DNA from 2 places in the Pseudarthrobacter sp. BRE9 genome. Region 1 is predicted to be linked to the other one. Evidence: predicted binding sites of a transcription regulator. Region 1 holds the regulator's gene; the other holds the start of a gene.
The links. The regulator LexA, encoded in region 1, represses DNA repair genes until DNA is damaged. The targets are predictions, from matches to a motif close to TCGAACANNTGTTCGA.

Region 1 (15,639 bases):
CGCGCCCAGACCCGCAAGCTTGCCAAGGGCGCGCTCCGGCGCGAACTCGCGGAGAAGGGCATCGACCAGGAAACGGCGGCTTCTGCCCTGGAACAACTGACCGACGCCGACGAGGAAGCCGCAGCGCGCACGCTGGTGGAGCGCAAGCTCCGGCCCGGGACGGACATGTCCGAGCCGGGGGAACGGGACAAAGCCGTCCGGCGGCTGGCCTCCATGCTGGCCAGGAAGGGGTACCAGCCGTCGCAGGCGTTCAGGATCGTCAACGACGTCCTGGATTCCCGGCAGGATCCCGACGGCGGCGTGCTCCAGAGCCGGTACCCTTAACTGGTGAGTTTGACCATTCCCTCCCCCCACTCCGGCACTGCCGCGTCCGTTGACTCTGGTGCAGTTCCGCAATCTGGTGCTGCCCCGCAATCCGTTGCAGTCCCGCAGTCCGGCGCCGCACACCCGCGTACCTACCAGGTCCGCACGTTCGGTTGCCAGATGAACGTGCACGACTCGGAGCGCATGGCCGGCATGCTTGAGGATGCAGGCTATGTACCGGCAGAAGGCGACCATGCTGACGTCGTGGTGTTCAACACGTGCGCCGTGCGGGAAAACGCCGACAATAAGCTGTACGGCAACCTCGGCATCCTGGCCCCCGTGAAGGCAGCCAACCCCGGCATGCAGATTGCCGTGGGCGGGTGCCTGGCCCAAAAGGACCGCGAAACCATCCTCAAGAAAGCACCATGGGTGGACGCAGTCTTCGGCACCCACAACGTCGGTGCCCTGCCGGCGCTCCTGGACCGGGCACGGCACAACAATGAGGCGCAGCTGGAGATCCTCGAGTCCCTTGACGTCTTCCCGTCCACGCTGCCCACAAAGCGCGACTCCGTCTACTCCGGCTGGGTGTCCATCTCGGTCGGCTGCAACAACACCTGCACGTTCTGCATCGTGCCGGCACTCCGCGGCAAGGAGAAAGACCGCCGGCCCGGGGATATCCTCGCCGAAATCCAGGCGCTCGTGGACGACGGTGCCATCGAAGTGACGCTCCTTGGCCAGAACGTCAACTCGTACGGTGTCGAATTCGGGGACCGCCAGGCCTTCTCCAAGCTCCTTCGCGCCTGCGGTGAAATCGAGGGCCTTGAACGCGTCCGCTTCACCAGCCCGCACCCGGCCGCCTTCACCGATGACGTCATCGATGCCATGGCAGAGACGCCCAACGTGATGCCGCAGCTTCACATGCCGCTGCAGTCCGGTTCAGACCGTATCCTCCGCGCCATGAAGCGTTCCTACCGGTCCACCAAGTTCCTGGGCATCCTGGACAAGGTGCGGGACAAGATCCCGCACGCCGCCATCTCCACGGACATCATTGTCGGTTTCCCGGGGGAAACTGAAGAGGATTTCCAGGCGACACTGGACGTGGTGGAAAAGTCGCGCTTTGCCACCGCCTTCACTTTCCAGTATTCAAAGCGCCCCGGCACGCCCGCTGCCGACCTGCCTGACCAGCTGCCGAAGGCCGTGGTCCAGGAACGCTTCGAACGTCTCACCGCCCTCCAGGACCGGATCGCCGCCGAGGAAAACCGCAAGCAGCTCGGCCGCAGGCTGGAAGTCATGGTCACCGCGCAGTCCGGACGCAAGTCGGAGGAAACCCACCGGTTGTCCGGCCGCTCCCAGGACCAGCGGCTGGTGCACTTCTCGGTCCCGGACGGAGCCCCGGCGCCCCGGCCCGGAGACCTCGTCACGGTCACCATCACCGAGGCCGCAGCGTTCCACCTGGTGGCCGATCCCGCGCCCGGGGACTACAGCCTGCGCCGCTCACGAGCAGGGGACGCGTGGGACAGATCCCAGGCCGACTCCTGCGGCGCGCCTGCCCCGGACTCCGGCGGCGGACCCAAGGCTGTCTCCCTCGGCATGCCCTCGCTGCCGCTGCGCACCCGCTGAAGGTGGCTGCCCCGCCCGTCATCGCCGTCGTCGGTCCCACCGGCTCCGGCAAATCCGACCTCGCCGTCAACCTTGCCCTCGAACTGGACGGCGAGGTCATCAACGCTGACGCCATGCAGTTCTACCGCGGCATGGACATCGGCACGGCCAAAATCACGATGGCCGAGCGCAGGGGAGTGCCGCACCACCTCCTGGACATCCTGGACGTGACCCAGGAAGCCAGTGTCTCCGACTTCCAGCATCAGGCCCGCGAAGTCATCGACGACATCCATGCCCGCGGCAAGCGGGTTATCTTGGCGGGCGGCTCCGGGCTGTACGTACGGGCCGCCCTGGACATCCTTGAGTTCCCGGGGACGGACCCAGAACTTCGTGCGCGGCTGGAGGCGGACCACGCACAGCTCGGTACCCCGGCGCTCCTGGACAGGCTGAGGACCGTGGATCCCGCCTCCGCCGACAGGGTCTCCGACGCCCGGCGGATTATCCGCGCCCTGGAGGTCCATGAACTCACCGGACGGCCCTTCAGTTCCTTCATGCCCCGCCGGGAGTACTACCAGCCGGCGGTCCAGGTGGGCCTCGGCGTGGACCGGGAGGTCCTGCGGGAGCGGCTGGCGTTACGGGTGCACCGGATGGTGGCATCCGGCCTGCTGGAGGAGGTCCGGCTGCTCGATGCCCGGGGCCTGCGGCGCGGCAAGACCGCCTCCCGCGCACTCGGCTATTCACAGTTCCTTCGGGTCATCGACGGCACCTCAACCGTTGCGGACGCCGCGGAGGAAACCATCCTGGCCACCCGGCAGTTCGCCCGCCGGCAGCTGACGTGGTTCCGCGCCGATCCCCGCATCACCTGGCTGGACTGGCAGGACCCGCAGCTCGCGGCCAAAGCGGCGGAGCTGTGCGTGTAGGAGCCGGGCCCGTCACCGCGGTTTCAGCCCCGGCGGCTTCCGCAGCTACGCTTGGGACCATGAATGCAACCCCCGCAGAAACCAACGGGCCCGCCTTGGACGCACTGAGCGGGCTCCGCTTTTCCAAGGGGCACGGCACCGGCAACGACTTCGTCCTGGTGGCCGATCCCGAGGGGGTCTACACTATCGGCGCGGACCAAGCCGCCGCGCTCTGCGACCGGCACCGGGGGATCGGCGCTGACGGCCTGATCAGGGCTGTCCCGTCCCGCGTCCTGCCTGAGGGCCGGGAGCTGCTCACCGAAGCCCCGGACGCCGAATGGTTCATGGATTACCGCAATGCCGACGGCTCACTGTCTGAAATGTGCGGCAACGGAGTAAGGGTTTTCGTCCACTTCCTGCGCTCCGAGGGCCTGATCGACCTGCCCGACGGCGGATCGCTCACCATCGGCACCCGCGGCGGGGTGAAGACCGTGGTCCGGACCGGGAACGGTTATGCCGTGGACATGGGTCCTTGGGAGTTCATCTTCCCCGGGGAAGCAAGCGCCAAGGCCATGGATTCCCTTGTGACGGCCGATGGGCTGGAAGTTCCCCGTCCGGCACTCTCCGTGAGCATGGGCAACCCGCACACGGTGGTGGCCCTCGCGGAACTGAGCGAGCTCGAAGGCACGCGGCTCTTCACTGCACCCAAGGTCGATCCGGTACCGGCGAACGGGACCAACGTGGAGTTCGTGGTCCCCGCGGAGCCGCTGGTCCATGATGGCGTGGGCTCTGTCACCATGCGGGTCCACGAGCGGGGTGTGGGGGAGACCCAGTCCTGTGGAACGGGTGCCTGCGCTGCCGCCGTGGCCATCCGGCACTGGGCCGGCGCCGAAGCGCCCGATGCCTGGCGTGTCCACGTTCCCGGCGGAGTGGTGGGGGTGAAGTTCTTCGCCGGCCCCGCGGGCCACGAGCACGTGGAGCTCAGCGGCCCCGCCGTCATTGTGGCGAGCGGGACGCTTTCGTAACCTTCAGGATCCGGAAGGACTTTGACGTTGACTCACGGGTGACGCTGAAGGAGCTGTCCAGTTCGGCGGCCAGCCAGCGCTGAAGGGAATCCGAGCCCAGGTTCTTCTGCACCACCAGCCATGCTGTCCCGCCGTCCGCCAGGCGCGGAAGCCACAGCGTGAGCAGGGCGTGCAGTTCCTCCTTGCCGATCCTGATGGGCGGGTTGGACCAGATCGTATCGAAACGGAGGTTGGCGTCAACCTCCCGGGGCGTGCTGGCGACGACGTTGGCCAGCCCCAGGGAGGCCGCGTTTTCGTTGGTCAGGGCGACACAGCGTTCGTTGACGTCCACCGCATAGACCTTTGACCCGGGCGCCAAAAGTGCCATGGTGAGCGCGATGGGCCCCCAGCCGCATCCGATGTCCAGCAGGTTGCCCTGGGGGTGCGGCGCCGGAACTTCGGCCAGGAGCACCGCGGTGCCCTTGTCGATCCCGTCCGGGCTGAAGATGCCCGTGGACGTCTGGAGCCTGCGCGTTTCGCCGGCCAGCTCCACCGTGAGCGGCTTACGGGTAAAGGGGCCGGCGGGGGACGTGCTGAAATAGTGTGCGGACTCCATAACTGGCCAGAGTAGTTCCCCTTGCAGCGTAATGGGAAACCGTGCAAAATCCGCTCTGCTAGGCTTGATGGCATGTTCCTGATCTTCGAGTAGCCGGCACGGGCCACGCCCGTCCCGCAGCCTGTCCTCCAGCGACAGCCCGTCCCGCAGCGATGCAGGTTTTCAGCCTTCCGCTTGTGCACCGGCCAGACCAACTGTCTGCTCCGGCCGCCGGACGATACTCGAAAGTCAGCCTTCTGCTGCACTTCCCGCTATTTTCCGGCCTTTTTAGCCCTGCCGCCGTCCTGACGCGGCATCCCCGGCCCCGGCATCGCAGCCGGCCGCGAAATAACCAGGAGAATTGCATGACCGCAGGCCGTCAGCCCAGCGCGAATACGTTCCAACTTCCCACCAATCAGCACTATTCTGGAATTGCCGAATCTTCAAAGGAGACCATGACCAGCCAGCCCAATACCGGTTCCGATCCAGCCGCCCAGGACATGAGTCCGCAGGAGATCCAGGCTGTCATCGACCGGATCCTCGCCAAGGACGTCCCGGCCAAGAATGTCAGCACGCCCGACGGTGAAGGCAGCGGCAATGGAAAAGCAGTGCTCGGCAAGGCACAGGCTATTTCCCGCCTTGACGAAGAACACTCAACGTACGACGGCGACCAGCAGGACCTCGAGGAACGGCGCGCGCTGCGCCGGCGGGCAGGCCTGTCAACCGAACTCGAAGACGTTACCGAAGTCGAGTACCGGCAACTGCGCCTGGAGCGCGTGGTCCTGGCCGGGCTTTGGTCCGAGGGAACGCTTGCCGACGCCGAAAACTCGCTGCGCGAGCTGGCGGCCCTTGCCGAGACTGCCGGTTCGGAGGTCCTGGACGGGCTGGTGCAGCGCCGTGACAAGCCGGACCCGGGAACCTTCCTGGGTTCAGGCAAGGCACTCGAGCTCAGGGACATCGTCATGTCCACGGGTGCGGACACCGTGGTGGTGGACGCCGAACTGGCACCTTCCCAGCGTCGTGGCCTTGAAGACATCGTCAAGGTCAAGGTCATCGACCGCACGGCCCTGATCCTCGACATCTTCGCCCAGCATGCCAAGAGCCGCGAAGGCAAGGCCCAAGTGGAACTGGCGCAGCTGGAATACCTGCTTCCGCGCTTGCGCGGCTGGGGCGAGTCGATGTCCCGCCAGGCCGGTGGCCAGGTGGGCGGCGCTGCCGCCGGCATGGGCTCCCGCGGCCCCGGTGAGACCAAGATCGAACTGGACCGGCGCCGGATCCGTACCCGCATGGCAAAGCTGCGGCGTGAAATCGCCGCCATGAAGCCGGCACGCGAGACCAAGCGGGCCAACCGCCGTCGTAATGAAGTGCCCTCCGTGGCGATTGCCGGGTATACCAACGCCGGCAAGTCCTCGCTGCTCAACCGCCTTACTGACGCCGGAGTCCTGGTGGAGAATGCGCTGTTCGCCACCCTGGATCCCACCGTCCGCAGGGCGGAAACTGCGGACGGCCTGGGGTACACCCTGGCTGACACCGTCGGATTCGTCCGATCGCTGCCCACCCAGCTGGTGGAGGCCTTCCGCTCCACGCTCGAGGAGGTGGCGGACTCGGACCTGATCCTGCACGTGGTGGATGTTTCGCACCCGGATCCCGAAGGCCAGATCGCTGCCGTGCGGAAGGTCTTCAGCGAAGTTGATGCCCGGAAGGTACCGGAGATCATCGTCCTGAACAAGGCCGATGCTGCCGACCCCTTCGTTGTGGAGCGTTTGAAGCAGCGCGAGCCACGCCACGTGGTAGTGTCCGCCCGCACCGGCGAGGGCATTCCGGAACTGCTGAAGGCCATCAGCGAATCGATTCCCCGGCCTTCGGTCAAGATGGACCTGCTCATCCCGTATGACCGTGGAGACCTCATCAGCAAGCTCCACGAGTCCGACGCCGAAATCCTCAGCGTGGACCACGTTGAAGCAGGGACCAGGGCTGAGGTGAAGGTCCGGGAGGGCCTGGCGTCCGAACTGGAACCATTCGTCGTCAATGAGTGACCCCGCGGCCGGCGAATCCGCGCTGACGGCCGGCGAGCAGTTCGTCATCGAACTGCTCGACCGCGCCGTCGCCGGCATGGGCGGACAAAGCCGCACCGGACAACACGAAATGGCCCGGCAGGTGGCCCGCGCCATCGAAACCGGCAACCATCTGCTGGTCCAGGCCGGCACCGGCACAGGCAAGTCGCTGGCCTACCTCGTGCCGCTCATCGCCCATGCCCTGGAGAGCAACAAACCGGCCCTCGTGTCGACAGCCACGCTGGCACTGCAAACCCAGATTGTTGGCAGGGACCTGCCACGGCTCCTGAAGAACATCACGCCCGCCCTGGAACGGCCCGTCAAGGTTGCCCTGGTGAAGGGGCGGTCCAACTACGTCTGCCGCCACAAACTCGAAGGCGGGTTCCCCTCGGAGGAGCCTGCCGAGGGGCAGCTCTTTTCCCTGGGCGAGGACACCAGCGTCCCGCACTTCGCCGCGTCCGTGGGCGGACCCTCTTCCCAGCTTGGCAAGGAAGTGGTGCGGCTCCGCGAGTGGGCGGAGAAAACGGCCACCGGCGACCGGGACGAGCTCCTGCCCGGCGTGACAGACCGTGCCTGGCGCCAGGTCTCCGTCACCTCCATGGAGTGCCTGGGCGCCCAAAAATGCCCCATGGCCGCCGAGTGTTTCAGCGAGCTGGCGCGGCAGGACGCAGCCGAGGCAGATGTGGTGGTGACCAACCATGCGATGCTTGCCGTCAGTGCCTTCGAGGGGCTTGCGGTCCTGCCCGAATACGACGTCGTGGTGGTGGACGAAGCGCACGAACTCCAGGACCGGGTTACCGGCGCCGTGTCCGGGCAGCTATCGGTGGCCATGGTCCACGCTGCCGCTTCCGGTGCCCGCAAACATACGGCCATCACCGTCGATGCCCTGAACGCCGCAGCCGACAACCTTGAGCTTGCCCTCACGGGGGCGTCGAACGGCCTGCTCCCCAACGGCCTCAACGATGAACAGCTGGACTGCATCGACCAGCTGCGGGAGGCGTGCCGGGCCGCGTTGTCCGATTCCAAGGGGGACAGCAACACCACGGCCGACGGCGGCCGGCAGCTGGCGCGGTCCCGCCTCATGCTCATCCTGGAACTGTGTGAGCGGCTGATCGCTGCCCGTGAAAACCGGGAAGTCGTGTGGTTTTCCCGGGCGGGAACGTTCGACCCGGGCCAGGGATACTCGCAGCCCGATGACAACGCGCCGGTGCTGATCAACATTGCACCGCTGTCGGTGGCCGGCAGGCTGCGGGAAGGGCTCTTCGCCGGGCACACCGTCGTGCTTACGTCCGCGACCCTGGCCATAGGCTCGGCGTTTGAACCCGCGGCCGGCGGACTTGGCCTTATCGGCGATGGCGCGCCCAGCTGGACGGGCGTGGATGTCGGCTCGCCCTTTGACTACCCGAAGCAGGGCATCCTGTACGTGGCCGGCCACCTGCCAAAGCCCGGCCGCGGCGTTTCCCCGGAGGCGCTGGAGGAACTGGAGGCCCTCATCAAAGCCTCGGGCGGCGGAGCCCTGTGCCTGTTTTCATCGCGCCGGGCTGCCGAGGAAGCTGCTGACGCCCTCCGGCCCAAGCTCGATGTAACCGTCCTCTGCCAGGGCGAGTCAACCATGACAGCCCTGGTCAAGCAGTTCGCCGATGAACCGGACACCTGCCTCTTCGGGACGATGTCACTGTGGCAGGGGGTTGACGTACCGGGAGGCTCCTGCCGCCTGGTCGTCATCGACCGCATCCCGTTCCCCAGGCCGGATGACCCGCTGATGACGGCGCGTTCGCGTGCCGTGGCGCAGGCCGGTGGGAACGGCTTCATGTCTGTTTCGGCCACGCACGCCGCCATCCGGCTGGCCCAGGGTGCGGGCCGGCTGATCCGGTCCACCGGTGACAAGGGCGTGGTGGCCGTTCTGGACTCGCGGCTGGCAACAGAGCGCTACGCCGGATTCCTGCGGGGAGCGCTGCCCCCGTTCTGGGCCACGACGGACCGCAGCAAGGCGCTGGCCGCATTGACCAGGCTCGGCGCGGACGCGACCAGATAGAGTCCGGCAGGCGCAGGACAACTGAGGCGTGGGCCGCGGGACTGGCTCAGGAGGGAACCCGCAGGCTCAAGGGTCCGGGCTGGGGGACCCGCCTAAAGGGAACGCAGGACCGAGACGACTTTGCCCATAATGGTGGCGTGGTCTCCCAAGATGGGTTCGTACTGCGTGTTTTGGGGGAGCAGCCAGGTGTGGCCGTCGCGCTGGCGGAAAGTCTTGACGGTCGCTTCGTCGTCGAGAAGGGCGGCAACGATGTCCCCGTTGGCCGCGTCCGCCTGACGGCGCACCACCACCCAGTCACCGTCGCAGATTGCCGCGTCCACCATCGAATCGCCTGCCACCCTGAGCATGAAAAGTTCGCCCTGGCCAACGAGCTGGCGGGGGAGCGGCATGACGTCTTCGACGAGTTGCTCAGCGAGGATGGGACCGCCGGCGGCAATCCGGCCAACCAGCGGAACCATGGCCGTATCAAGTGCGGTGGGAAGTTCCGTGACGGTGGCACCGCTGCCCGGGGCCTGCGGCGCAGGAGACGTGCCTGCTGCTTTGCCGCCGCCATCCAGGGTGAGGGGCATCAGGACTTCCATGGCGCGGGGCCGCTTGGGATCACGCCGGAGGTAACCCAGTTTTTCCAGTTGGGAGAGCTGGTGGGTCACGCTGGACAGACTCGCCAGGCCAACGGTGTCGCCGATCTCGCGCATGGACGGCGGGTACCCATTTTCATTGACTGAGCGCTGGATGGTTTCCAGGATCTTCTTCTGCCGCGGCGTCAAACCCTTGGCGGTCCTCTTCGATTGCGGGGCGGTCCTGCCCCCGGCGGCTGCTGCTGCCATATTCGCCAATGCCTTTCGCTTGCCGCCGGATGGTCCTCCGGGCACTGTTCCGCAGCGCCACCGGAAGGACTGCCACTGTCATTGTCAGACCCTGCTGTTCAACTTCAGTGGTGGTTGTTCTTTGGTTTCCAAGCTAGGCCAGCCACATTGCTTTTTCAAACATTTGTTCTAGCGAGTCTCGACATTATTCGTTGATAGGTGCTAAAACTTAACAAGCAAAGTTCGAACATGTGTTCTAACCAGCGCGTGCCTTATTCGAAAACGTGGCCGGAAGCCCGGCGGCGAAGTGAGTGGATGCGGCCGTTGCCTGGATGGACACCCGGGCAGCACGGCAGGTCCAGGAGGGCTCAGTTCATGTCAGCTATATCGCTTCACAATTTTTCACTCCCGCAACCCGTTTCCCTGCAGGGACGGAATTCTTCAAAGCGCCGGATGTCTTCATCGCACCAAATCTGTTCAGCGCAGCCGGAGCCAGCAACTGCGCCCCTGCGGCTGACCCGCCGTGGGCGGATCGTCCTCATCGGAGTGCCGTTTGTACTCCTCGCCGTCCTTCTGATGTTGCTGTCCGGACTCTTCAACTCGCCGGCCAAGGCCTCCGACTCCGCTGCCGAATTGGCCGTGACCCCTACGGTCATGGTGACGGTGCAGGCGGGGCAGTCGCTGTGGTCGATCGCAGGGGCGGTCGCTCCGGACCGCGATGCCCGGGACGTGGTGGCGGATATCGTCCAGCTCAACAACCTTTCCGCCGGCGCCGTCCTGCCTGGCCAGCAACTGTTCGTCCCCACGCGCTAGGCGGCTGCCGGCGTTGGGTTTGGATGAACCCTGGTCACGGCAACAACGCCCTGGGCGAACAGCACCCGTCACATTTTCCGGTAGTTGCTGCGGCAACTAAACTGTTCAGGTGAACGACCAGCTAGAACGTCTGAACCGGCTTCCCCTCCGCAGTAATCTTCGTGGGCTGACCCCTTACGGGGCACCACAACTGGACGTCCCCATCCTGCTGAACGTCAATGAGAACACGCATGGTGTTCCCGCCGACGTGCGTGCCGCCATCAGCGCCGCCGTCACAGAGGCTGCCGCAGGACTCAACCGTTATCCGGACCGGGAGTTCACCGAGCTGCGGAAAGCGTTGGCGGAATACCTCGGGCACGGGCTCGACGAAACCAACCTCTGGGCAGCCAACGGCTCCAATGAAGTCCTGCAGCAGATCCTCCAGGCCTTCGGCGGTCCCGGACGGACCGCCCTCGGCTTTCCGCCCACGTACTCCATGTACCCCCTGCTCGCCAGCGGAACCGACACCGGGTACATCAAGGGCCAACGCTCGGAAGGCTACGATCTGAGCGCAGAGTCCGCCGCCCGCCAGGTCAAGGAACTGCAGCCGAACATCGTGTTCCTCTGTTCGCCCAACAATCCCACCGGGACTGGCCTGGGACTGGACGTGGTGGAAGCTGTCTACGAGGCCGGCGAGGCAAGCCAGGCCATCGTGATCGTCGACGAGGCCTACCACGAGTTCGCGCATGACGGGACTCCCAGCGCACTGACCCTGCTGCCCGGGCGGGAGCGGCTGATCGTTTCCCGGACCATGAGCAAGGCCTTCGCCCTGGCCGGCGCCCGGCTTGGCTATATGGCGGCCGCCCCGGAGGTCACCGATGCGCTGCGGCTGGTACGCCTGCCGTACCACCTGTCCGCGATCACCCAGGCAACCGCCCTGGCCGCCCTCGAACACCGCGAAGCGCTGATGGCTGATGTCCAGGACATCAAGAAGCAGCGCGACCGGATCGTGGTGGAACTGACCCGGATGGGCCTCACTCCGGCGGCGTCCGACTCCAACTACGTATTCTTCGGGGGCCTGGAGAATCCGCATCAGGTGTGGCAGGAGCTGCTGGACGCCGGGGTACTCATCCGCGACGTGGGGATCCCCGGCCACCTGAGGGTCACGGCAGGCACTGAGGCGGAAACCACAGCCTTCCTTACCGCCCTGGAGCGCATCCTTGCGGGCCAGGCCGCGCTTCCCGCCTAGACTTGATACAGCGGCGCTGGACGCCTTGAACCACATCTTCTCCCACAAAGGATCCTTCACCATGAGTCCCACCGGATCGAATACGGCCGCCGCCCGGACCGCCCGCATGGAGCGAGCCACCAGCGAGTCCTCCGTACTCGTGGAGATCAACCTCGATGGAACCGGCGTATCGGACATCGATACCTCTGTACCGTTCTACGACCACATGCTCACGGCCCTGTGCAAGCACTCCCTGATCGACATGACGGTCAAGGCCACCGGCGACACCCACATCGACGTCCACCACACGGTGGAGGACGTCGCCATCACGTTCGGGGAGGTCCTCCGGACCGCCCTGGGCAACAAGGCGGGGATCCGCCGGTTCGGCGAAGCCACCGTGCCGCTGGACGAAGCACTTGCCAACGCTGTGGTGGACGTGTCCGGGCGCCCCTACCTGGTGCACGGCGGCGAGCCGGCCGGCCAGGAGTACCACCTGATCGGCGGCCACTTCACCGGTTCCCTGACGCGCCACGTCTTCGAGGCCATCACGCTGCACGCCGGCATCTGCCTGCACATGAACGTGCTCGCGGGCCGGGATCCGCACCACATCGTCGAGGCACAGTTCAAGGCCTTCGCACGCGCCCTTCGCGCCGCGGTCGAACCCGATCCCCGGGTCGAAGGCATCCCATCCACCAAGGGGGCATTGTGAGCGGCCAGGTCCTGAAAGACGGCGCCATCATCGATCCGTCAGCATCCCGCAAGCTGCCTTCGCCGGAGGGCAAGCCCACGGTCACGGTGCTCGACTACGGCTCCGGGAACGTCCGGTCCGCCGTGCGCGCTCTGGAACGTGCCGGAGCGGAAGTAATCCTCAGCGCCAAACCCGAGGATGTACTGAACGCAGACGGCCTGGTCGTGCCCGGCGTGGGCGCGTTCGAGACCGTCATGCGCGAACTCAAGGCCGTGGACGGTATCCGGCTCATCGGCAGGCGTGTGGCAGGCGGACGTCCGGTGCTTGGCATCTGCGTGGGCCTCCAAGTCCTCTTCGAAGCCGGAGTGGAACACGGCACCGAAGCCGAAGGCATCGGCGAGTGGCCCGGCAAGGTCGAGGCCCTCCCCGCCGAGGTGGTTCCGCACATGGGCTGGAACACCGTCAAGGTGCCGGAAGGCTCAAAACTCTTCGCCGGCGTCGAAAACGAACGCTTCTACTTTGTGCACTCGTATGGCGTGCAGGAATGGAACTTCGACGTCATCCAGCCCCGGATGGCGCCGCCCCTGGTGACCTGGTCCGAGCACGGCGGCCCGTTCATCGCCGCCGTCGAGAACGGCCCCCTCTGCGCCACCCAGTTCCACCCCGAGAAGTCCGGGGACGCCGGGGCGCGGCTCCTGCGCAACTGGGTGGAAGGCCTGCGCAAGCCGGCCGGCGGGCAACCCGCTGCAGCACCGGCGGACGCCGGCAGTGACGCCTAGATGTGGTCTGTACTCCTGATGGGCCTCGCCGGAATCCTCATCGGCGGCGGGATCTCATTCCGTCAGCAGCGCAAACCCCTCTGGACACAGGTGGCGTTCTACGTGCTGGCCGCCATGTCCCTGCTGGCCGCCTACCTGCTGACCCTGCCGGCCGGCTGACCACCAAGCGCGGCATCGGCGCAAAGGCGACCTGCACGCCCTGCGCCTACAAGCCTTTGCCCTAACCGAAGAATCAACACCGAGGATGAGTATGACCACCGCACATGACCTGCCGGTACTAGAACTGCTGCCAGCCGTCGACGTCGTCAACGGCCAGGCCGTCCGGCTGGTCCAGGGTGAGGCGGGCAGTGAAACCAGTTACGGCACCCCCCTTGAAGCTGCGCTGAACTGGCAGCAGCAGGGCGCCGAGTGGGTGCACCTGGTGGACCTGGACGCCGCTTTCGGCCGCGGCTCCAACGCTGACCTGCTCCGTGAGGTCGTGGGCCGGCTGGACATCAAGGTGGAGCTCTCCGGCGGCCTTCGCGACGACGAGACCCTGGAAGCCGCCCTTGACCTGGGCGTGGCCCGGGTCAACCTGGGGACGGCTGCCCTGGAGAACCCGGAGTGGACCCGCCGGGCCATCGAGCGCTTTGGCGACAAAATCGCCGTCGGCCTTGACGTCCGCGGAACAACCCTGGCCGGCCGGGGCTGGACCAAGGAAGGCGGGGACCTCTGGGACGTGCTGGGCCGCCTCGAGGAGGCCGGCTGCTCCCGCTACGTCGTGACCGACGTGACCAAGGACGGCACCTTGCAGGGACCCAACGTCGAACTCCTGCGCCAGATGGTGGAAAAAACCGGAAAGCCCGTGGTTGCTTCCGGCGGCATCTCCAGCCTGGATGACCTGAAGGTCCTCCGGTCCCTGGTCCCCCTGGGCGTGGAAGGCGCCATTGTGGGCAAGGCCCTGTATGCCGGAGCCTTCACACTGCCCGAAGCCCTCGACGTCGCCGGCCGGCGCTGAGCCCGGCCGCATCTCCACCCATGCCTCACGTTGAAGAGCCGGGGCGACCGGCAGCCCGCGCACTGCCCGGCCATATCGCGGCAGCGTTGGCCGGCGCCGGCGGCGCCACCGATTCCGCCGGCCAGCCGTGGTCGGGACGCAGCCTTGCCGGTGACGACGGGAAGATCCACAACTTCGAGGACGACGACGGCATTGCGGACGCCGGTTACATCGCCGCGGTGGCCGCGCTCCGGCAGGGGACAGGCGATGAAGCGGACGTCGTCGCCGCCCTGGCAACGGCCCGGGTCTTCATTCCGATTGTGGCGCAGCTGGCTGAAGAGGCCGAAACAGGCCACGGGCTGCACGCCGACAAGCAGGCAGACATGGCGCTGGTGACGCTGAAAGCGGTCGACGGCAGGATTGCGCTCCCGGCATTCACCTCGGCCGCCGCGCTGGCCGCCTGGCATCCCGAGGCCCGGCCGGTCGCGGTGTACGCGGCGCGGGCGGCCCTCTCGGCAGTCGCGGAAGGTGCCGAGCTCCTTGTCCTGGACCCGGGAGCAGACGTGACGTTCGTGGTGCGGCGCCCCGGCGTCTGGGCACTGGCCAAACAGCACGCCTGGATCCCTTCCTACAACGACCCCGAACTGGCCGATGAAATGGCCCGCGCCGCTTCCGGTTTCGCAGCCATCCGCAGCATCGGGCTTTTGCCGGGCAGGGGAGTAGCTTCCAGTGCAGCCGATGGCGCCGTGGTCCCGGGCGGAGGTACGGGGCCGGAGCTTCAGGTGGTGCTGTACCTGGAGGACGGCCTGGACGCCGCCGGTGTCCAGGAACTGGTGGCCGGGCTGCAGAGCGAGTGGTCGCGGAATGTATTGTTTGGGGAGCGCGTCGACTCCCTTGAAATCAAACTGAGGCGCGCACCCGACTAGCCGGCTGCCGGATGGGTGATCCCCGCCAGTGCTGCGGCATACCCTGAAGGACCGCTTCGTGAATTTCGCTCTCTACCGGGAGTTGCTCGCCGTCCGGCCGATCCGCCGGCTGCTGCTGGTGGGCACGATTGCCCGCATCCCGCACTCCGCCGCCGGGGTGCTCCTGACCCTGCATATCGTCCTCACCCTCGGCCAGGGCTATGCCGCGGCCGGTGCCGCCGCAGCCGTCATGACCATCGGCATTGCCTTGGGCGCTCCATGGCGGGGCCGGCGCGTTGACACGGTGGGGCTGCGGACCGCACTCATCCCGTCCGTGATCTCGGAGACCGTCATCTGGGCTGTCGTGCCGCACGTGTCCTACCAGTGGCTCCTCCCGCTGGTCTTCGTGGGCGGCCTGCTCACGCTGCCCATCTTCAGCGTGGTCCGGCAGTCCCTGGGCGTCCTGGCGGAGGGGGACCAGCGGCGCACCGCCTTCGCCCTGGACGCCATCACCACGGAAATGGTGTTCATGATCGGGCCTGCGGCCGGCGCCGTGGTGGCCACGAGCGGTTACACGATTGCGGGCCTGACTGTGGTGGGCGTGGCCACGTCCCTCGCCGGGCTGTTCCTCATGTGGTTCAACCCGCCCACCCGCAGTCCGGGACAAACCCTTGAATGCGCCGAAGATGAGCAGCGTGCCGCGGAAGCCGCCGTCGTCTCCACCGCACCGGCCCACGTCCAGGAAGCGGCCGCGGAACTGGTTCCTTCCGGTGCGGCCGCCAGCGCGGCCATCGGTCCCGGGCAGGGATTGCGGGGCAGGCTGGCAGGTGGGTTTGCCTGGTTCACCGCGACGGTTGCGGCGCTCTTTGCCGTTGCCGCCGGCGCCGGAATGGTCCTCAGCGGCACCGACGTCGGCATCGTTGCGGCCCTGCAAACCGGCGGACGGCAGAGCGAAATCGGCGTCGTGTTCGTCTTC
Region 2 (15,639 bases), on a different contig from region 1:
CGTGGTCTTTTCCGCTTATGTTCCGCTCGCCCTGATCACCGCGGCGGTCACCGCGCTTCTTTATGTCGCCGCCAGCCGGATCTGGTTCCGAAGGCCGCTGGCTGAAACGGCCGTGGGCGCGATGGCCGGCTCCTATGTCAACGCCAACAACATCGGCATCCCCATCACGCTGTACGCCCTGGGGGACGCTACCCCCGTAGCTCCGGTCCTGCTGGTCCAGTTGCTCCTGTTCGCCCCGCTGGTCCTGACCCTGCTGGACCTCTCGGAGGCCGGCCGGTTCTCGCCCCGGCTCATGCTGACCCAGCCGTTCCGGAACCCCATGATCATTGCCTCGCTCCTGGGCGTGGTCCTGGCCGCGTTGCACGTGCAGCCCCCGCCCCCGGTGATGGCGCCGCTGACGCTCCTGGGCGGCGCGGCCGTCCCCGTGGTGCTGCTGGCTTTCGGGATGTCGCTGCACGGGACCAAAATGCTTCGGAGCGGCGGCCACACGGCCGAAATCCTTACTGCCACGGCACTCAAGTCCGCGGTGATGCCGGCGGTGGCGTTCGTCGTCGGCCGCTTCCTCTTTGACCTGGACCACCACATGCTGCTGGGCGTGGTGCTCATGGCCGCGCTGCCCTCGGCCCAGAACGTGTTCCTGTTTGCCAGCAAATACGGGAAAGGCGTGGCGGTGGCGCGGGAAACGATCCTGCTCTCCACGGCCGCCGCGGCGCCCGTGCTGGTGCTGGTGGTCTGGCTCCTGGCCGGCTGAAAACCCTTCCGGCGCCGTGGCGCCCTACCGTCCAGGGCGTGGGCCGGGCAAGAATGGGCACTATGGAACTTCCCGTGATGCCGCCCGTCCCGCCCATGCTCGCCAAGGCCGTCAGCGGCATTGACGGCATTCCAGGAAGCGGGGACCTCAGTTACGAGCCCAAGTGGGACGGCTTCCGGTCCATCATCTTCAGGGACGGTGACGACCTTGAGATCGGCAGCCGCAACGAGAAGCCCATGACCCGCTACTTCCCGGAGCTCGTTGCGGCGCTGAAGGAAAACCTGCCGCCGCGCTGCGTGGTGGACGGCGAGATCATCCTCGTGGGGGCTTCCGGGGACCGGCTGGATTTCGACGCCCTGCAGCAGCGCATCCACCCCGCCGCCAGCCGGGTGAAGCTCCTGGCCCAACAAACCCCGGCGAGCTTCGTGGCATTCGACCTGCTGGCGCTCGGCGACGACGACTACACCGCCAGGCCGTTTTCGGAACGGCGGGCGGCGCTGGAGAAGGCGCTCGCGGCCAGCAGCGTACCGGTCCACCTCACCGCCGCCACCACGGACAAGCACACCGCCGCGCAGTGGTTCGAACAGTTCGAGGGGGCCGGGCTGGACGGCATTGTGGCCAAGCGCCTGGACGGCCGGTACGAGCCGGACAAGCGGGTCATGTTCAAGGTCAAGCACGAGCGCACGGCGGACTGCGTGGTGGCCGGCTACCGGCTCCACAAAAGCGGACCGGACGCCATCGGCTCCCTGCTGCTGGGCCTCTACAAGGACGACGGCGGCCTGGCGAGCGTAGGCGTGATCGGCGCCTTCCCGATGAAGCGCCGCAAGGAATTGTTTGACCAGCTCCAGCCGCTGGTGACCGATTTCGACAACCACCCGTGGGCGTGGGCCAAGCAGGAAGAAGGGGAGCGGACGCCGCGGAACGCCGAAGGCAGCAGGTGGAGCGCCGGGAAGGACCTGTCCTTCGTTCCGCTTCGCCCGGAACTGGTGGTGGAAGTCCGCTACGACCACATGGAGGGCGACAGGTTCCGGCACACCGCCCAGTTCAACCGCTGGCGGCCGGACCGGGACCCGGAGTCATGCACCTATGAGCAACTGGAGGAGCCGGTCAACTTTGACCTGGCCTCGGTGCTGGAGACCGGACGGGCGTAGCGGGGGCTCAGGCCAGGCCTGGGCCAAAGCAGCCCAGTTTTAAGAGGGGAAAGCCCGCCATTTGGGGGAATGGCGGGCTTTCCGGCTTCAAAACCGGGCCAGTGTGGACGCTTTCAGGTGCCTACTTCAGGCCCAGCAGCTTGGTGGGGGTCCGGAAGGACTCCTTGGCGGTCAGCGCCGAGACTGCCGCAACGGCGCAGATGATGGCGGTGAAGATGCTGATCTGGACCCAGCCTCCGGGCTTGATGCCGCCCATGGCAGCCACGATGGCCGGTGCGAACCCTGCCATCAGGAAGCCCAGCTGGGTGCCGATGGCCAGGCCGGAGAACCGGACCTTGGTGCTGAACATCTCGGCGTAGAAGGACGGCCAGACGGCGTTGGCTGCTGCATAGCCGCCGGAGAAGTAGCCGATGGCGGCCAGGAACATCAGGGGGACGCTGCCGGACTCCAGGCTGAGCAGGAACACTGGGGTCAGGGCCGCGCTGGCCAGGGCGCCGTAGATGAAGACCGGCTTGCGGCCAATCTTGTCCGCAAGCATTCCAAAGAGCGGTTGCGTGCCCAGGGCGACCAGGTTGGCGCCCACCACCAGCCAGAGGGTGGTGGTTCCGTCCACTCCCGCCACGGTCTTGGCGTAGCTGATGGCCAGGGTGCCGAACACGGTGGACACGGCAGCGATGAAGGCGCAGCAGATCACGCGGAGGACGTCGCGCCAGTGGCCCTTGAGCAGGTCCGCCACGGGAAGCTTGGCGATCTGGGCGTTCTTGCGGGCTTCCTCGAACGCGGGCGGCTCATGCAGGGTGCGGCGGATAAGGAATGCGACCACGACCACCACGGCGCTGAGCCAGAACGGGATCCGCCAGCCGATGCCGAACTTAATCTCATCCGGCAGGGCCAGGACGGGAATGAACACCAGGGCCGCGAGGATCTGGCCGCCCTGCGTACCGGTCAGGGTCCAGGAAGTGAAGAACGAGCGGCGGTTGTCCGGGGCGTGCTCCAGCGTCATGGAGGAGGCGCCGGCCTGCTCACCGGCGGCGGAGAGGCCCTGGCAGAGACGTGCGAGCACCAGCAGTACAGGAGCCCACCAGCCGACGGTGTGGAAGTCCGGCAGGCAGCCGATGATGAAGGTGGAGCCGCCCATGAGCAGCAGGGTGAACATCAGGACCTTCCGGCGGCCCACCCGGTCACCGAAGTGGCCCAGGATGATGGCCCCCACGGGACGTGCCACGTAGGCGAAGCCGAAGGTGGCGAAGGACATGATGGCGGCGTTGGTGTCTGCATCGGGGAAGAAGACCTTGGGGAAGATCAGTGCCGCAGCGGATCCGAAGATGAAGAAATCGTAGTATTCGACCGCGCTGCCCAGGAAGCTGGCGAGGGCGGCCTTCTTGGGCGTCCCGGCAGAGGTGAGGGCACCCGCCCCGGCGGACGGAAGTGTCTGGCTCATGGTGTTCCTTTGGTGTGACGACATTGTCGCTGATGGATCTGGGGGTCGCAGCCGCCGTTGCCTTGGTGCGGGCGGGGCGCGATGCGGCTGGAGTCCGGAAGAAGACCCGGCATTCGTAGCCACATGGTGGGAGCTACTTGTGCGATACAGAAACTATGGCTGTGAGGGCTGTCACTTGTCAAGAAAATAATCACTAGGTAGAAATAGCTCTCACATTGTGGCAACATCGAAGCATGAGTGTGAACCAAGCCACAGTGAACGATGACGTTCAGCCCCAGCCTGCGGAATTGCCCGAAGAGGTGGGCATCGGGCCCGGCGCCGGCGGCAGGAAGGGGGCCGACCGGACCGATATGGTGGGCAAGGCGCTGGGCCTCCTGGTACTGCTGGGGGACGAGCCCCGCGGGGCAAGCGCCGCCGAGATATCGCGGCGGGCGGAGCTGCCCTTCAGCACCACCTACCGGCTCCTTGGCTCCTTGGCCCGGGACGGCTTTGTGGACTATGAGCCGGACGGCCGCCGCTACCATCTGGGCCTGCGCATCTTCCAGCTGGGCCAGCGCGTGTCCAACCATCATGGCTTCGCCGGTACGGCCATGCCGGTCCTGCGCCGCGTTACTGCCGAGACCGGTGAGGCGACCATCCTTAGCGTCCGCGACGGCCACCACCACCTGACGGTCAGCAAGGTGGACGGCCCGCAGATCTTCCGGGTAACCAGTGACCCCGGCCATCTGGGCTCCCTGTCCACCACCGCCGTCGGAAAGGCCCTGGTGGCTTTCGCCGAGGACGCGGAGCGGGAAAGGCTCCTGGCGGAGCTGCCGCTTGAGGGGCTCACTGAAAAGTCCATCACCGATCGGGATGCGTTCCGCGCAGAAATTGAGAAGGTGCGGCGGCAGGGCTACGCCGTCATGGACGAGGAAAACGAGGCCGGCATGCGTGCTGTGGCAGTCCCGCTGCTCAACAGCCAGGGGCACGCGTTCGCATCCCTGGCAACTGCCGTGCCGGTGTTCCGGCTGGGCCTTGAGGAGTTGAAGGCCCACGTCCCGCTGCTGCAGGAAGCCGCGGCGGAGCTGGCCGCCAGGCTTCCGCAGCGGTAGCAATCAGGGCAACTTTCTGTCTTTGAACCTCGTCGTTGTTCGTATCTAGAACAAGAGTGCGATAAGTGAACAATTGATGTACCGTAATCCCTGTCACCCTGCAGCGCGGCCCACGTTCCGCGACTGCCCGGTGCCGTACCGAAGGAGCTGCACGCATGAGCAATCGAACTGAGTCCTACCTGGTGGGACTGGTTGGTGACGGCGTCACGCCATCGCTCACGCCGCCCATGCACGAACGGGAAGGTGACGTGCAGGGCCTGCGCTACCTGTACCGCCCCATCGACCTGCTGGAGCTGGGCCTGACCGGAGAGTCGGTCGGCGCCATCCTGCACAGTGCCCGCACGCTGGGCTTCAACGGCCTGAACATCACGCACCCCTGCAAGCAGCTTGTCCTGCAGCACCTGGACGAGGTCAGCCCGGACGCCCGGCGGCTCGGGGCCGTCAACACCGTGGTGATCCGCGACGGCCGATTCATCGGCCACAACACCGACTTCTCCGGCTTTGCCGCCGCACTCGCCTCCGGCCTGCCCGGCGCGAAGCTGGACCGTGTGGTGCAGCTTGGCGCCGGGGGCGCGGGGTCCGCCGTCGCCTACGCCCTGTTGACCGCTGGCGTCCGCATGCTGCACCTGGTGGATATGGACCCCGCGCGGGCCGGGGCCCGGGCTGCCGAGCTGGCCGGCTTCTTCCCGGACAGCACCGTGACGGCAGGCACGACGGCGGAGCTGCCGCAGCTGATGCGCACGGCCGACGGCCTGGTTCACTGCACCCCGGTGGGCATGGCCGCCCATCCCGGCGTCCCGCTGGACCTGGACCTGCTGGAGCCCCGGCACTGGGTGGCGGACATCGTCTACCGCCCCATCGACACCGAGCTGGTCCGCGGGGCCCGGGCCAAGGGCTGCAACGTCCTCGACGGCGGCCGGATGGCCGTGGGCCAGGCCTCGGATGCATTCCGGATCTTCACCGGCCTGGCCGCCGACCCGGACCGCATGCGCAGCCACTTCCTTGAGCTTGTTGCCGCCGAGGAGGTGGCCGCCTGATGCGCACCGGAATCGCCACCGTCTGCCTGTCCGGCACCCTGAAGGAGAAGATGCAAGCCTGCGCCATCGCAGGCTTCGACGGCATCGAAATCTTCGAACAGGACCTGGTCACCTCACCGCTCAGCCCCGAAGACGTGCGGAAGATGGCCGCCGACCTGGGCCTGGGCCTGGACCTTTACCAGCCGTTCCGCGACTTCGACGGCGTCACCCCGGACCTGCTCAAGGCCAACCTCCGGCGCGCCGAGGCCAAGTTCAAGCTCATGTCCCGGCTGGGCATGGACACCATCCTGGTCTGCTCCAACGTTGCCACGGCCACCATCGACGACGACGGCCTCCGCGCCGAACAGCTGGCACAGCTGGCGAACCTCGCCGGCGACCATGGCGTCAAGGTGGCGTATGAAGCGTTGGCCTGGGGCAAGTACGTCAACGACTACGAACACGCCTACCGGCTGGTGGAGATGGTGGACCACCCCAACCTGGGGACCTGCCTGGACTCCTTCCACATCCTGTCCCGGGACTGGGAAACCTCCCACATCGAGGGGTTCAACCCGGAGAAGATCTTCTTCGTCCAGGTGGCGGACGCCCCCAAGCTCTCCATGGACGTACTGTCCTGGAGCCGGCACTACCGGGTCTTCCCGGGTGAAGGCCAGTTCGAGCTGGCCAAGTTCATGGGCCACGTGGTCCGCGCCGGCTACACCGGCCCTGTGTCGCTCGAGGTCTTCAACGACGTCTTCCGCCAGTCGGACGTGGAGCGCACGGCCGTCGACGCCATGCGGTCGCTCATCTGGCTTGAGGAGCAGAGCGCCAAATGGCTCGCGGACGCCGAAGGGGCGCCAAACAACGGCGCCGCGCCCCGCCGTCGTTATCCCATGGAACTTGCCACGCTGCCCAAGGTGAACGAGCCTGCCGGCTTCAACTTCGCCGAAGTCAAGGCCGACGACACCGCACAGCTGGAGAAACTCCTGGGCCAGCTCGGCTTCGCCTTCGAAGGCCGGCACCGCACCAAGGACGTCCAGCTCTGGACCATGGGCCAGGCCCGGGTGATCATCAACGAACAGGCAGCGCAGCATGCCGAGCCCGCCATCGCGGCGCTGGGGTTCGACGTCGATTCGCCGGTGATTGCCTCCGCCCGGGCCCAGCAGCTCAAGGCCCCCGTGGTGGCCCGCAAGGTCCAGGCGGACGAGGAAGTGTTCCAGGGCATCTCCGCGCCGGACTCCACCGAAATCTTCCTCTGCCAGGGCAGCCCCGACGGCACTGCGGCGTGGACGCACGAGTTCGGGGAAGGGCTGGAACACCCCTCCGCGGGGGCCAGCGCGGTCATCGACCACGTCAACCTTGCCCAGCCGTGGCAGCACTTCGACGAAGCAGTCCTCTTCTACACGAGCGCCCTGGCCCTGGAGCCGCAGCCGTTCGCGGAGGTGCCCAGCCCCGGCGGGCTGGTTCGCTCGCAGGTCATGCAGACCTCCGACGGCGCGGTGCGGCTTGTCCTGAACCTCGCCCCCATCCAGCAGGCCAGGAGCGAGGTCCGCAAGACCTACCAGGAACACATCGCCTTCGCGGTGGACGACCTCGTGGCGACGGCCCGCGCAGCACGGGACCGGGGCCTTGAGTTCCTGCAGATCCCGGCCAACTACTACGAGGACCTGGACGCCCGGTTCGACCTTGAACCCGGCTTCCTGGCCACGCTGCAGGAGCTGAACCTTCTGTTTGACCGGGACGCCGACGGCGAATTCCTGCATTTCTACACAGCCACCGTGGGAAGTGTCTTCTTCGAAATGGTGGAACGCCGCGGTGGTTATGACGGCTACGGTGCCCCCAACGCTCCCGTCCGCCACGCAGTCCAATACGACTCGCTCCACCGCAGCTGACCCACCCAGACCCAGACGTAAGTAACAAACAACCAGAAAGGAGCCAGCCGTGCCGGAAGAGATCACCGCGGAGCTGGAGTCGGAGGAACTCGTGCCCCCGGCCGAACCGAAGGCTGCCCACCAGCCCCTGGACAAGGCCATCGAGTCACAGGCGGACCTCAGTGCAGAGATCAACGCCATCGGCGAGGCCTACCAGCGAGCGTTGAAGGACGGCGGCACTGCCGAGACCCAGCCGCGGCTGGACTACCCGCCATACCGCAGCAGCATCCTGCGCCACCCCACCAAGAGCCTGCACCACGCGGATCCGGAAACCATCGAGCTGTACTCGCCGGCGTTCGGGCACCAGGACGTGCACGCCCTCGAATCCGACCTGACCATCCAGCACAACGGCGAACCGCTGGGCGAGCGGATCATCGTCTCCGGCAAGGTCCTGGACGGCGACGGCCGGCCGGTGGCGGGCCAGCTCGTGGAGATCTGGCAGGCCAATGCGTCCGGCCGCTACATCCACAAGCGCGACCAGCATCCTGCACCCATTGACCCCAACTTCACGGGCATCGGCCGCTGCATCACCGGCCCGGATGGCTCCTACCGGTTCACCACCATCAAGCCCGGCGCGTACCCGTGGAAGAACCACCTGAATGCCTGGCGCCCGGCACACATCCACTTCTCGCTGTTCGGCACCGAGTTCACCCAGCGCATCATCACCCAGATGTACTTCCCCGGCGACCAGCTTTTCCCGCTGGACCCGATCTACCAGACCATCGTGGACCAGGACGCCCGCGACCGGCTGGTGGCAACCTACGACCACAGCCTCACAGAGCCCGAATGGGCCCTGGGCTACAACTGGGACATCGTCCTGACGGGGCCCAAGCGGACCTGGACCGAAAACGAGGCGCTCGGCGCAGAAGGTGATGAGGAATAGGAAAATGAGCACCAAACTTGTTCCCACCCCGGGCCAGACCGTTGGCCCCTTTTACGGCTACGCGCTGCCGTTCGAGAAGGACAACGAGCTGCTGGCCCCTGGTTCAGCCGGCTCCATCCGCCTGCAGGGCACCGTGTACGACGGCTCCGGCCAGGCCATTCCGGACGCCATCCTGGAAATCTGGCAGCCGGACGCCGAGGGCAAGGTTGTCCAGCGCACCGGCTCCCTGGTCCGCGACGGCTACACCTTCACCGGGTGGGGCCGCGGCGCCGTGGGCAATTCCGGCGTCTTCACTTTCACCACCGTCAACCCCGGCCCCACCAAGCCCGGGGCAGCGGCGTTCATCTCAGTGGCCATCTTTGCCCGCGGCCTGACCAACCGCCTGTTCACCCGGATCTACCTTCCGGAGGACACCGAAGCGCTGGCCAACGATCCGCTGCTCACCTCGCTGGAACCGGAGCGCCGCCAGACGCTGATCGCCCGCCGCGACCCTGATGGCGGCCTCACCTGGGACATCCGCCTCCAGGGTGAGGGCGAGACGGTCTTCCTGGACTTCCAGTGACCAACACCGCCCCGGGAAACCTGCGAGACTTCGCGGAAGAGGCCGACGCCGGCCTGCTCAGTCCCGTGTCAGCGTCACCCCTGGTGGCAGCACTGACAGGGGACCGGGCAGTGCTGGCGGCGATCCTCGCCGTCGAGTCCGGCTGGGCAGCCGTGCTGCAACGGGCCGGCCTGGCACCTGCCGGTTCCGCCGCCGTCGTGGCTTCCGCTGCCGAGGCGGGGCGCTACGACCTCGCCGGCATTGCGCTGCGAGCCCAGGGCGGCGGCAACCCCGTCATTCCGCTGCTGGCCGACCTCCGGAAGAATGTTGCGGCCCTGGACGCCGCCGGTGTCGGCGCCGGGAAGGCCGTGCACACCTCCCTGACCAGCCAGGACGTGCTGGACACGGCCCTGATGCTGCTGGCCCGCAACACCGTGCACGCCGTGCTGGCAGATGTGAAAGGCACCACGACGGCGCTGGCCGCCCTGGCGGAGCAGCATGCGGAGACGCTGTGCGTGGGCAGGAGCCTGACGCAGCATTCCCTTCCGTACACCTTTGGGCTCCGGGCTGCGCAGTGGTTCCACGGACTTTCCGCCGCGGGCCGGCAGCTGGAACGCCTGGAATTTCCCGTCCAGTTCGGCGGCGCGGCAGGAACGCTGGCCGCCGGAACCGTGCTGACGGATGGCACGCACGCCACACCGTTCACCCTGGCCGACGCCCTGGCAGCACAGCTGGGGCTCGCCCCGGCGGCGGCTCCCTGGCACACCAACCGCCTGGCCATCACCTCCCTTGGGCATGCGCTGGCTTCGGTCCTGGACGCGTTCGGCAAGATCGCCGCGGACGTCCTGTTCCTGAGCCGGCCCGAGGTGGCCGAGCTCGCGGAACCGCGCGCTGCCGGCCGCGGGGTGTCCTCCGCCATGCCGCAGAAGCAGAACCCTGTGCTGTCTGTCCTGGTCCGCAGTGCCGCACTGCAGGGGCCCGGCCTGGCTGCCCAGTTACACATGGCCGCCGCAAACTTTAACGATGAACGCCCAGACGGCGCCTGGCACACCGAATGGCCGGCACTCCGCCAGCTCCTGGCCCTGGCCCTCGGCGCCGCCGGCCACCTCCGCGAGCTCGCGGAGGGACTGCAGGCTTTCCCGGACGCCATGCGCCGCAACCTGGATCTCGCGGGCCCGCTGCTGCTGGCCGAGGGTGTCAGCGCCGCGGTGGCACCGCTGCTGGCGGAGAACAACGGGCGCAACGGCAAGCAGCAGCTGCAGGACGTCGTGGACCAGACCCTGCAGACGCCCCCGGCAGAGCAGGCCGGCACCTACCGCAAGCTGCTCCGCGAAGCTGTCCCCGCCGCCGTCGTCCCCGACCAGCGGCTGGAAGAGCTCCTGGACCCCGGCAGCTACCTGGGTCAGGCCCCGGACATCTCCCGGCGCATCCTGGCATCCTTTCCCGACTATGTTTCCCCCAACGCGAATGGAGCTTCCCGTGGCTAAACCGGCCGTAAAGGCAGCGCTGCTGTCCCCCCAGCGACCCCTCGGCGACCACCCCCTGCTGGTAGTGGGTCCGTCCCTGGGCACCTCATCCGTCCTGTGGAACCGGGTCGCCACCCTGCTCGGCAATCACTACGACGTTGTGGCCTGGGACCTGCCCGGCCACGGTGTCTCACCCGCCGCCACCGAACCGTTCGACGTCGCCGCCCTCGCGGACGCCGTCGTGGACCTGGTCGATTCCATCGCCCCCGGTGAGGCCTTCCACTACGCCGGAGTCTCCCTGGGCGGCGCCGTAGGACTGCAGCTCGGCGTAAAGCACGGCGAACGGCTGAAGAGCCTCTCCGTCCAGAACAGCGGAGCCAAAATCGGAACTCCCGAGGGCTGGCTGGAGCGCGCCGAAACCGTCCGCACCCAGGGCACGCCCGTGATGATCCAAGGGTCCGCCCAGCGGTGGTTCGCGCCCGGCTTCATGGACCGCGAACCCGAGTTCAGCAGCCGCCTCCTGCACTCCCTGCGCGACGCCGACCGCTTCAGCTACGCCTTCTGCTGCGAAGCCCTGGCCGCCTTCGATGTCCGCGCGGAACTGGGCAGCATCCGGGTCCCCACGCAGGTCATTGCCGGTGCGATGGACGGCGTCTCCACACCGGCAATGGCGGACGAAGTCGCGGCCGGAATCACCGCCGGCGGCGGCACCGCCACCGCCGTCACCATCGAGGGTATTTCACACCTGGCTCCCGCAGAGGCGCCCGCCCACGTTGCCGACCTCATGCGCAGCCTGGTCACCTGGGCCGAATCACGGGAGGCAGCCAAATGAGCCGGAATGAGAGGCACGGGGTGGTCCAGCCGGACGCCACCAGCCAGGAGATTTACGACGGCGGCATGGTGGTCCGGCGCGAAGTCCTTGGGGACGCGCACGTGGACCGGGCCAACGCCAACAAGGATGAGTTCACCGAGGACTTCCAGGACATGATCACGCGGATCGCCTGGGGTGGAATCTGGACCCGGCCCGGGCTCCCGCGGCAGATGCGCTCCGCGGTTACCATCACCGCCATGGTGGCGCACGGGCACTGGGAGGAGCTGGCGATGCACATCCGCGCCGCCCTCCGGAACGGGCTGAGCAGGGACGAGATCAAGGAAATCCTGCTGCAGACCGCGATCTACTGCGGAGTCCCCTCCGCCAACACCGCCTTCAAAACTGCCCAGCAGGTCTTTCGAGAAATGGACACAACACCGTGAACCAGGCTTTTGTGTACGACGCCGTGCGCACCCCGTTCGGCAAGTTCGGCTCGGGCCTCGCCGCCGTCCGCCCGGACGACCTTGCAGCGCACGTGATCAAAGAGTCCGTGAAGCGCGCTCCCGGGCTGGATCCGGAGCGGATTGACGAGGTGGTGTTCGGCAACGCCAACGGCGCCGGCGAGGAAAACCGCAACATCGCCCGCATGGGCACCCTGCTCGCGGGCTTGCCGATGTCCATCCCGGGTACCACGGTCAACCGGCTGTGCGGCTCGTCGCTGGATGCTGCGATCATCGCCTCGCGGCAGATCAACGCCGGCGACGCCGATCTGATGCTGGTGGGCGGGGCCGAGTCGATGTCCCGCGCCCCCTGGGTGCTGCCCAAGACCGAGAAACCCTACCCGGCCGGGGACATGACGCTGGCGTCCACCACGCTGGGCTGGCGCCTGGTGAACAAGGCGATGCCGAAGGAATGGACCATCTCGCTCGGTGAGGCCACCGAGCGGCTGCGCGAGAAGTACGGCGTGAGCCGGCAGGCGCAGGACGAATTTGCAGCGAACTCCCACAACCTGTCCGCCGCCGCGTGGGACGAAGGATTCTACGACAACCTCGTGGCCCCGGTCCCGGGCACGGACCTGGTGCGGGACGAGGGCATCCGTCCCGGTTCCACCGCCGAGAAGCTGGCGGCGCTGAAGACCGTGTTCCGCAAGGAACCCGAGGGCGCCGAGGTGGGCGGCACAGTCACCGCCGGGAATGCTTCGCCGCTGTCCGACGGCGCCTCCGCGGCCTGGATCGGTTCCGAGGCGGCCGCCGGCCTGCTGGGGCTGGACCCGCTGGCCCGCATCGCCGGACGCGGGGCGCATGCGAACGATCCGCAGTACTTCGGCTACGCACCCGTCGAAGCGGCGAACAAAGCCCTCGCGAAGGCGGGCATCGGCTGGGACCAGGTGGGCGCCGTCGAACTTAACGAAGCCTTCGCCGCCCAGTCCCTGGCCTGCATCAACGCCTGGGGCATCGACCCCGCCATCGTCAACCGGCACGGCGGCGCCATCGCCATGGGACACCCCCTGGGCGCCTCCGGCACCCGGATCCTGGGCACCCTGGCCCGGTCCCTGCAGGCCTCCGGCGAACGCTGGGGCGTCGCTGCCATCTGCATCGGCGTCGGCCAGGGCCTGGCCGTCGTGCTCGAAAACGTCACCGCCGGAAAGGACCAGTAATGCTGAACTTCGTAGATTCCGTCCAGGAGGCCGTGGCCGGCATCAAGGACGGCTCGACCGTGATGATCGGTGGGTTCGGCAACGCCGGCCAGCCGTTCGAACTCATCGACGCGCTGCTCGAATGCGGCGCCACCGGCCTGACCGTCGTGAACAACAACGCCGGGCAGGGCGACCAGGGCCTGGCGCTGCTCATCAAGGAAGGCCGGGTGAAGAAAATGATCTGCTCCTTCCCGCGGCAGTCAGATTCCTGGCACTTCGACGCCAAGTACAAGGCCGGGGAAATCGAGCTGGAGCTGGTCCCGCAGGGCAACCTGGCCGAACGGATCCGCGCAGCCGGAGCCGGGATCGGCGGGTTCTTCACCCCCACCGGTTACGGCACCATGCTGGCCGAGGGCAAGGAAACCCGGTTCCTGGACGGCCGCGGCCAGGTGTTCGAAACCCCCATCCACGCCGACGTCGCACTGATCAAAGCGCTGAACGCGGACGGGAAGGGCAACCTCGTCTACCGCAAGACCGCCCGGAACTTCGGCCCCATCATGGCAGCGGCCGCCAAGCAGACCATCGTCCAGGTCTCGGAGATCGTCCCCACCGGGGCGCTGGACCCGGAAAACGTGGTCACCCCGGGTATTTACGTCAACACGGTTGTCCGCGTCCCTGTGTCAGAGAGCCGCACCGCCGGCACGAGCGAGAAGGTGGCTTGAGATGACCACTGCAACAACCCTCCAGACCTCCACCGCACCGCTCGGTCGCGACGACCTCGCCCGGCTCGTGGCGAAGGACATCGCGCCCGGATCCTTCGTGAACCTTGGAATCGGGCAGCCCACCCTGGTCTCCAACTACCTCACCGACGAGCAGAACATCACCCTCCACACCGAGAACGGGATGCTCGGCATGGGTCCGGAGGCCGCGGGGGACCAGATCGACGGTGACCTCATCAACGCCGGCAAGATCCCCGTGACCGAGCTCCCCGGTGCGTCCTACTTCCACCACGCGGACTCGTTCGCGATCATGCGCGGCGGGCACCTGGACATCTGCGTCCTGGGCGCTTTCCAGGTTTCCGCCACCGGGGACCTGGCGAACTGGCACACCGGGGCACCCGGGGCGATTCCCGCCGTCGGCGGTGCCATGGACCTGGCTACCGGGGCGAAGGACGTCTTCGTCATGATGACCCTCCTGACCCGCGAAGGCGCCTCCAAGATCGTCGAGTCCTGCACCTACCCGATCACCGGCGTCGGCTGCGTCACCCGCGTCTACACCGACAAGGGCGTCTTCCTCACCGGCCCCGGCGGCGTCACCGTCCGCGAAACCTTCGGCTGCACCCTCGAAGAACTCCAGGAACTTGTACCGGTGCCCCTCAAGGCCGCCGCCTGAGGACAGCCCTAGGATTGGTAACCATGACCGACGCCGCAGGTACAGATATCCAGCCAGCCCCGCAGGCCAGCGACCAGTACGTCCAGTCCCTGGCACGCGGGCTGGCGGTGATTCGTGCCTTCGACGCGGACCGTCCGGTTATGACGCTCACCGAGGTGGCAGGCCGCACCGGCCTGACCCGGGCCACGGCACGCCGGTTCCTGCACACGCTCGTGGAGCTGGGCTACGTGCGCACCGACGGCAAGACGTTCGCGTTGACGGCCAAGGTCCTGCAGTTGGGATACGCGTACCTTTCGGGGCTGTCCCTGCCTCAGCTGGCGCAGCCGCACCTGGAGGAGCTTTCCCTCAAACTCGGCGAATCCACGTCGGCCGCCGTGCTGGACGGCACGGACATCGCGTACATCGCCCGGGTGACCACGCGCCGCATCATGACCATCGGCATCACCGTGGGCACCCGGTTCCCGGCCTACGCCACCTCGATGGGCCGGGTGCTCCTCGCACACGTGCCGCCGGCAGAGCTCAAGGCCTACCTTGCTGCTGCCGACATCAAACCGCTCACGCCGCGTGCCCTGGGATCTGTCGAGGAGCTGCTGGCCGTCCTGGAAACCGTCCGTGCCCAGGGCTGGTGCCTGCTGGACCAGGAACTGGAGCTGGGCCTGATGTCGGTGGCGGCTCCGGTGTTTGACGGGCCCAAGGTGGTGGCTGCGGTCAACGTTTCCCTGCAGGCCCAGTCCGTGGAGGCGACGCCGGACCGGGAAGCCTACCTGGCGGCAGTTGCGCAGGAGATCGTGGCCACCGCGAAGCTCATCTCCGCAGACCTCACCGCCCGCGGCTAGCAGGGCCAGCGCACCGCGCAGCCAAGTCCAATCTTGATGCGCAGAGACTGCCCCTGCGCGTCGAACCAGACCCCCACTGTGCAGATACGCACACGGGGTGAGATAACTGTTTGCCATCCAACCCGGCCGCCCCACTCCCACCGCGGCAGCAGCGGCCCTAGACTCTAGCCAACTGCGTGCAGCAGAGCCGCTGCACCGCTTGTCAGAAGGAGCCACCGGGTGAAACTGGGCATACCGCGGGAACGCCGGGAGGGTGAGCGGCGTGTGGCCGCCACCCCGGACACCGTCAGGCAGCTGGCCGGTTTAGGGCTGGAGGTCCTCGTGGAAACCGGCGCAGGGGACAGCGCAGGTCACGCCGATCCGGACTACCAAAATGCCGGGGCTGCCATCGTCCCGGAGCTGGACACCGCCGCCCTCGACATCCTGGCCCACGTCCGGCCCCTTGACCCGCACACCGCCGCGTCCCTGAAAAGGGGCGCCGTCACCGTGGGTCTTGCATCGCCGTCGTCCGAGCTGCCCGCCGTGCAGGCGCTTGCGGACAGCGGGGTAACCTCCTTCGCCCTGGAGCTGGTGCCGCGCATCTCCCGCGCCCAGTCCATGGACGCCCTGAGTTCCCAGGCGCTGGTGGCCGGCTACCGCTGCGTCCTGGAGGCTGCCATCCGGCTGCCGCGCTTCTTCCCGCTCTACATGACGGCT

Region 2: a site for LexA is predicted at 4,481-4,496, ahead of Q9R31_RS15095 (shikimate dehydrogenase). Genes of this name have one in related genera too.

Annotation. Positions count from the first base shown of each region.
Region 1 covers NZ_JAUZUY010000014.1:31,072-46,710, reverse strand. Annotated here, with positions in the region: gene Q9R31_RS19635 (regulatory protein RecX) at 1-324, shown strand, start outside; gene miaB (tRNA (N6-isopentenyl adenosine(37)-C2)-methylthiotransferase MiaB) at 328-1,923, shown strand; gene miaA (tRNA (adenosine(37)-N6)-dimethylallyltransferase MiaA) at 1,926-2,822, shown strand; gene dapF (diaminopimelate epimerase) at 2,882-3,826, shown strand; gene Q9R31_RS19615 (methyltransferase) at 3,798-4,421, opposite strand; gene hflX (GTPase HflX) at 4,856-6,436, shown strand; gene Q9R31_RS19605 (ATP-dependent DNA helicase) at 6,429-8,489, shown strand; gene lexA (transcriptional repressor LexA) at 8,582-9,316, opposite strand; gene Q9R31_RS19595 (LysM peptidoglycan-binding domain-containing protein) at 9,749-10,108, shown strand; gene Q9R31_RS19590 (histidinol-phosphate transaminase) at 10,218-11,336, shown strand; gene hisB (imidazoleglycerol-phosphate dehydratase HisB) at 11,398-12,024, shown strand; gene hisH (imidazole glycerol phosphate synthase subunit HisH) at 12,021-12,782, shown strand; gene Q9R31_RS19575 (hypothetical protein) at 12,783-12,941, shown strand; gene priA (bifunctional 1-(5-phosphoribosyl)-5-((5-phosphoribosylamino)methylideneamino)imidazole-4-carboxamide isomerase/phosphoribosylanthranilate isomerase PriA) at 13,033-13,779, shown strand; gene Q9R31_RS19565 (SseB family protein) at 13,800-14,684, shown strand; gene Q9R31_RS19560 (MFS transporter) at 14,743-15,639, shown strand, end outside.
Region 2 covers NZ_JAUZUY010000008.1:126,038-141,676, forward strand. Annotated here, with positions in the region: gene Q9R31_RS15075 (AEC family transporter) at 1-751, shown strand, start outside; gene Q9R31_RS15080 (ATP-dependent DNA ligase) at 814-1,902, shown strand; gene Q9R31_RS15085 (MFS transporter) at 2,024-3,343, opposite strand; gene Q9R31_RS15090 (IclR family transcriptional regulator) at 3,577-4,434, shown strand; gene Q9R31_RS15095 (shikimate dehydrogenase) at 4,590-5,471, shown strand; gene Q9R31_RS15100 (TIM barrel protein) at 5,471-7,339, shown strand; gene pcaH (protocatechuate 3,4-dioxygenase subunit beta) at 7,389-8,261, shown strand; gene pcaG (protocatechuate 3,4-dioxygenase subunit alpha) at 8,266-8,823, shown strand; gene Q9R31_RS15115 (lyase family protein) at 8,820-10,289, shown strand; gene Q9R31_RS15120 (alpha/beta fold hydrolase) at 10,282-11,100, shown strand; gene pcaC (4-carboxymuconolactone decarboxylase) at 11,097-11,522, shown strand; gene Q9R31_RS15130 (thiolase family protein) at 11,519-12,736, shown strand; gene Q9R31_RS15135 (3-oxoacid CoA-transferase subunit A) at 12,736-13,437, shown strand; gene Q9R31_RS15140 (3-oxoacid CoA-transferase subunit B) at 13,439-14,107, shown strand; gene Q9R31_RS15145 (IclR family transcriptional regulator C-terminal domain-containing protein) at 14,131-14,943, shown strand; gene Q9R31_RS15150 (Re/Si-specific NAD(P)(+) transhydrogenase subunit alpha) at 15,163-15,639, shown strand, end outside.